2 linked regions of the Parashewanella spongiae genome follow. The protein of the gene in region 1 interacts with the protein of each later gene in a pairwise test. Links are inferred from orthologs where the notes say so. Each region holds a gene or a part of one and is shown in the gene's direction. Other genes may lie near its edges.

Region 1 (3,257 bases):
GGTGGGCTTCGGCTTCGCCATCCATTATGCGTCTGCGGCCTTGATGGCTGTGTTTGCTATTCACAGCGACTTCTAATCCTTCTTCGACAAAACGCTTTCTAAGGCTCGTTACTGCAAGTGGTGAGATGTTTAGTGCTTTAGCAATCTGTTGATTGATCAGTGGCGAATTATTCTCATCAATAGCAAGTAAAATTTGGGCGTGTCGTTTCTTATGTTGAGCAACACGTGGTTTCTTCTGCTTTATCAAAGCCTCAAGCATTGAACATTCTTCATTACTCGAACGAACGTGGTATTTAACCCTCATAACAACTCCAGTGTTTCTTGTGTTCAGGAGTTGTTAGGATATAACCATTCGGTCATTATTTGTTCTTGAATGGACTACTAGAAAAATCAGTTGGTGGCGCTCTTAAACGCAGAGAAAATTTTCGATATCAAGGCGTGACTTGAAGTAAGTAGTAGTTCTACTTATAAAAGTTACAATGCAGCAAGCGGTAATTTTCTCTGCGTTTAAGAGCGTCAAGCATTCACTCAATGGATGAGTACACTTTATGACTTTTATGGTTGAACTTGAGTTACTAATCTTACTTTTATGCGTCCAACTGATTTTTCTAGGCTTATATGCCTCAACAGGTATAATGTCGGTCATTATTTTTTCGGCGTTTTGAAGTAACAGATGTTTGAATTTTTTGCAGCGGCCCCACGCGGGTTTGAGTACAGTCTAGCTCAAGAGTTAGATAAGTTAGGTGCGAGTGATATTAAAGAAAGTGTAGCAGGCGTATACTTTTCAGCTTCCTTAGAGTTAGGTTATCGTATTACTTTGTGGAGTCGTCTTGCGAGTCGAATCGTTTTATTACTTCAAAAAGCGTCATGCACCACTCCTGATGAATTATACGACACGGCTTATTGTATTGATTGGCCAAGTCATTTTTCAAATAAATCGACGTTTAGTATCGATTTTCATGGAACTGGTGGGTTCATTAAGAATACTCAGTTCGGTGCGCTTAAGATTAAAGATGCTGTGGTTGACCGTTTCCGTGACGATGGTGAAGCACGTCCTAACGTAGAAAGGTCTGAAGCAGAATTTAGAATCGATGCACATTTTCGTAAAGGTACGATATCTATAGGCATCAATTTCTCAGGCCCTGGACTTCATCAACGTGGATACCGAAGTGACACTGGCTCTGCGCCATTGAAAGAAAACCTTGCTGCGAACATGCTTGCTCGTAGTGGTTGGATTGAACAGCAAACTGATTTATTTGACCCATTCTGCGGCAGTGGAACGATATTAATTGAAGCTGCAATGGTTGCTGCTGATATAGCACCTGCTTTACATCGCCAGAGTTTTGGTTTTGAAAAATGGCGAAGACACAATTCAGAGTTGTGGGATTCAATATTACAAGAGGCAGAGGCTCGAGCTTCATTAGGTAAATCCCGTTGCGAAATTAAACTGTTTGGATCTGATATTGACCCAAGAGTAGTGAACATCGCTAAGCAAAATGCTAAAAATGCCGATGTTGCACAGTTTATTGATTTTGAAATTGCAGATGCACTGGCAATGAACCCACCTTTTGAAACAGGGACTTTAGTGAGTAATCCTCCTTACGGTGAGCGTTTAGGCAAAGTCACTGGGCTCCTGCAGTTATATTACAAGCTTGGTGAGCACTTTAAGTTTACTTTTGGTGGCTGGAAGCTTGCACTGCTTTGTAGTGAAATTGAATTATTATCGGCTTTAAAACTGAAAGCAGATAGACAACTTAAAATGTTTAATGGTGCTATGGAGTGCGGTTTTAATCTTTACACTATGCATGCCACAAGTACTCGTCGAGAAAGAACAGAAACCAAAGTCAATGACACTGCAGAAGTTAGCATTGCTAACGTGGCACCAGATTTCTGTAATCGCATAAAGAAAAACCTTAAACAGCTCAATAAATGGGCTAAGAAAGAAGGTATTGATAGCTACCGTATTTATGATGCTGATTTACCCGATTACAATGTAGCAATCGATAAATACTTAAATCATCTTGTTGTTCAAGAATATGCTGCACCAATTGAAATTCCGGAGTCAGTTACTAAACGTCGTATTAGTGATATTTTATTAGTATTACCGCAACTTACGGATGTTGCTCCAAATAACATCGTTGTGAAGACACGTTCACGCCAAAAAGGTAGTAACCAATATCAAAAACGTAATCAAGACAAAGTTGAGTTGATCACCACAGAATACAATGCCAAGTTTAAGCTAAATTTATCTGGTTATTTAGATACAGGGCTCTTTCTTGACCATAGATTAACAAGACGCTTAGTCGGTGATAAATCAAAAAATCGTCATGTACTGAATTTATTCGCTTATACTGGCACAGCATCTGTTCATGCTGCTTTAGGCGGTGCAAAATCGGTGACCACAGTTGATATGTCACATACGTATTTATTGTGGGCTGAAGAAAACTTTAAACTTAATGGTATTTATGGAAATCAATATCATTTCGAGCAAGCGGATTGCCTTCAGTGGATAAAAGAATCAGAAGAACAATTTGACTTGATTTTCATTGATCCGCCAACCTTTTCTAATTCAAAAAGAATGGAAGATTCATTTGAAGTCGAGCGAGATCATGTTGAATTACTCACAGATCTTATGAAGTTACTGATGCCAGATGGAGAGATTATATTCTCAAATAATAAGCGGAAATTTAAAATGGATATTGAAGCTTTGGCAAAAATTGGTATTAAAGTTGAAAACCTTGACGCTAAAACACTGCCATTGGATTACAAACGTAACCCGCAAATTCACAATACATGGTTATTAACACATGGCTGATTTTTCAAAACAATTTGTTTTGTTTCATACCGAAGGCTGCCATTTGTGCGAAATAGCTCAAAGAATGGTGGCCAAAGAAGCAATTGATTATCAACATCAAGATATTTGTGACGATGATCAATTGGCTGATAAATATGGTGTAAGTATTCCTGTCCTTTATGACAGTCTAAATAATAAAGAATTATTCTGGCCGTTTGAGCAAAACGACGTTCAGAAGTTTATAGGAGCATAAATTGAGTCTGGTTCGTATTAATAACGGTGCATTAGCTTTCGGTCATACACCACTTTTGAAAGATGCTGATTTTACTATTGAGCCCGGAGAACGGGTGTGTATCGTTGGCCGTAACGGTGCTGGTAAGTCGAGTTTAATGAAAGTGCTTGCTGGTGACATTATTTTAGATGATGGTGAGTTTAATATCGCTACTGATGTTAAAGTGAGCCG
Region 2 (3,213 bases), 2.1 Mb from region 1 along the record:
AACAAATTTTACTTCATGGTCTTCAAGTTGCTTAAGCACTGCTTCAACTGACATTCTGTTTTCTCCGGTAGGATAGAGTTCTTTGCATTAATTGTTATTAACATGCATTTTTACAACACTGAATTTTAGCACGTTTGGTCATCTTCATGTGTTAAGCGAAACTTATGCCACTTTTGTAACCAACTAAAATAAAAAGATAAATATGATTACTATTAAATGTGAAACTCTGTTTTTGCACCTGAAGCGTGCTTAGTTGCACAGTTATGGTGCAAGGTTTTGTAGGTTTTACTGGAAAATAATTGAACTGAACAAAAAATAATCCTGTGCCTAAGGAGTCAGCTAGAGTAGAATACACCGCTTTTTTAAGGTAACGATCCTCGTTGCTTAGTTTTTATACGGCTCGATCAATTGAAATAATTGTCAGCTAATATAAGAACATGTGTATTTTATTTGATGGTATGAGGCTTATTCAGTGCTAGAAAAATTACGTAACATCGCCATTATCGCTCACGTTGACCATGGCAAAACGACTTTGGTTGATAAATTGTTGGCGCAATCAGGGACCCTTGAAACTCGAGGTGAAGCCGCTGAACGGGTGATGGACTCAAACGATCTTGAAAAAGAACGTGGAATCACAATTCTGGCAAAAAACACGGCCATCAAGTGGAATGACTACCGTATTAATATCGTAGATACTCCTGGCCATGCTGACTTCGGTGGTGAAGTTGAGCGTGTCCTATCTATGGTTGACTCTGTTTTACTCTTAGTTGACGCCGTTGATGGTCCAATGCCACAAACGCGTTTTGTGACTAAGAAAGCCTTTGCGCAAGGTCTTAAGCCAATTGTTGTTATCAACAAAATTGACCGCCCTGGTGCTCGTCCTGATTGGGTTATGGATCAAGTCTTCGATTTGTTCGATAACTTGGGTGCCACCGATGAGCAATTAGATTTCCCTGTTGTCTATGCTTCTGCATTGAACGGTTTCGCAACCTTAGATCCAGATGTAGAAAGCGAAGACATGACACCATTGTTCGATACTATCGTCGATAAAGTAGCTTACCCTGATGCTGACGCTGAAGGTGAGTTCCAAATGCAGATCTCTCAACTTGATTACAACTCTTATGTTGGTGTAATTGGTGTTGGCCGTATCAAACGTGGTAGCGTGAAAGTTAATCAACAAGTAACGGTTGTTGGCGCTGATGGCCAAACTCGTAACGGTAAAGTGGGACAAGTATTAGGTTACATGGGCTTAGATCGTCACGAAGTGAGCAGTGCAGACGCTGGTGATATCGTTGCTATTACAGGTCTTGGTGAGCTTAAAATTTCAGATACAATTTGTGCTGTAGGTGCGGCTGAAGCATTGCCACCACTGAGTGTTGATGAACCAACGCTCACCATGACTTTCCAAGTAAACACCTCTCCGTTTGCAGGTAAAGAAGGTAAGTACGTTACTTCACGTAATATTCTTGAGCGTCTAGAGCAAGAGCTTGTTCATAACGTAGCATTACGTGTTGAAGAAACGGATAGCCCAGATCGTTTTAAAGTATCTGGTCGTGGTGAGTTACACCTTTCAATCTTGATTGAAAACATGCGTCGGGAAGGTTATGAATTAGCCGTTTCTCGTCCAGAAGTTATCGTCAGAGAAATTGATGGTGTAAAGAGTGAGCCATTTGAAACTGTCACTGTTGACGTTGAAGAAGATCACCAAGGTAGCGTGATTGAAAAGCTTGGAACTCGTAAGGCTGACATGCGTGACATGCAACCAGATGGTAAAGGCCGCGTTCGTATCGACTTTATCATTCCAAGTCGTGGCTTGATTGGTTTTCAAACTGAATTTTTAACAGCAACTTCAGGTACTGGTTTAATTTACCATACTTTTGATCATTATGGTCCAGTAAAAGAAGGTGATATCGGTCAACGTAGTAATGGTGTATTGATTTCAAATGCAACGGGTAAAGCTTTGACGTTTGCGCTATTTGGCTTGCAGGATCGTGGTCGTCTCTTTATTGGTCACGCGACTGAAGTTTATGAAGGTCAAGTAATTGGTATTCATGCTCGCTCAAATGACTTAACAGTAAACTGTTTGAAAGGTAAGCAGCTGACTAACATGCGTGCCTCAGGTACGGATGAAGCACAGGTTCTGACTCCACCTATCTTGCTCACTCTTGAACAAGCGTTAGAGTTCATCGATGATGATGAATTGGTTGAAGTAACACCTAAGAGCATTCGTGTTCGTAAGAGACACTTGACTGAGAATGATCGCAAACGTGCTTCACGCGGTTAATTCAATTTAGCTTTAATTTAAGCTAGCGTGACTAAATCCCACTGTAGTAATACTGTGGGATTTTTTATGGGTATTATGTGGCAGATCAACCGCACGAGTGAGTAATATATAAACCTAAATAAATTTGTTGAACCTGACATTGAGTACACCTATTAAAAAACCAAAATTAATGAATGGTTACTCATTTTTGTGTTGTAAAAATGTTCATATCGGTTAATTTTAAGTAAAAAATAGATAAAAAGTTATTTCTTATTTAGCCTTAACCACATAACTATTCCGTGTGCGCAATGTCAGTTGAACGCACAATTTAACTTTAATCTATTGAAGTTAAATACAAAATCAAACAACCCGAATTCATCCATCAGGTGAGTGCTGAACATTCATATACTTGCCAAAATCACCGCTAGCTGCGTTATAAATTTTGCAAGTAGAAACGAAGTAACGACAGTTTTGGATGTCGGTAGTCTAGTTCCTTTGCTTTTTTCTATAAAAAATCACTGGATACCAGCCTGCGCTGGTATGACAAAGATTGGTACTTTCTAAATCGCTAGATCCCTAAAGTCTACGTTTTTCTCTCGAAAAAAATTCATTCGTTTACCCTGTATTATGTGGTTATTTAAGTTTGTAATTTGTCATATGGCACAGGATGTTTAAATTCACCGGTTTCTTGAGCTGTTTTAAATGCCTTTTCTAATCGATATAAGTGGCCTCTTATTCCCTCGTTGTCATCTAGCAGTGCTTTAGCCCTAAGATAAGCTTTCTTATATTTGTCCTTTGCTGTCGCTAATTCAGCTCGTAACTTTGATTCTTTAGTTGAAAAATTCATTGTCAATTCTGTTTGCTGTGTTTCTAATGCTAAATTTTTAGCTTCTAACTCAGCAAGTTTTTCTATGAGTTGTTGGTTTCGACTTTTCGAATGATTGATCGCT

What was found.
Region 2: the proteins of rlmKL (region 1) and typA interact in binary tests that used the Escherichia coli proteins (3 or more experiments, as listed by UniProt). The link is inferred for Parashewanella spongiae from one-to-one orthologs.

What each region holds. Positions count from the first base shown.
Region 1 is NZ_CP037952.1:2,601,960-2,605,216, forward strand. The notes cover bases 323-3,244. They hold rlmKL (bifunctional 23S rRNA (guanine(2069)-N(7))-methyltransferase RlmK/23S rRNA (guanine(2445)-N(2))-methyltransferase RlmL), read left to right. Parts: upstream 323-673; coding sequence 674-2,815; downstream 2,816-3,244. Other genes in these bases: E2I05_RS10075 (glutaredoxin family protein), read left to right, coding at 2,808-3,047; E2I05_RS10080 (ABC transporter ATP-binding protein), read left to right, coding at 3,049-3,244. In the rest of the region: E2I05_RS10065 (helix-turn-helix domain-containing protein), read right to left, coding at 1-304; more of E2I05_RS10080, read left to right, coding at 3,245-3,257. UniProt on the Escherichia coli protein: Specifically methylates the guanine in position 2445 (m2G2445) and the guanine in position 2069 (m7G2069) of 23S rRNA. Methylation occurs before assembly of 23S rRNA into 50S subunits.
Region 2 is NZ_CP037952.1:477,450-480,662, reverse strand. The notes cover bases 1-2,878. They hold typA (translational GTPase TypA), read left to right. Parts: upstream 1-472; coding sequence 473-2,284; downstream 2,285-2,878. Other genes in these bases: glnA (glutamate--ammonia ligase), read right to left, coding at 1-54. Also shown: E2I05_RS01645 (ankyrin repeat domain-containing protein), read right to left, coding at 2,901-3,213. UniProt on the Escherichia coli protein: A 50S ribosomal subunit assembly protein with GTPase and nucleotide-independent chaperone activity, required for 50S subunit assembly at low temperatures, may also play a role in translation.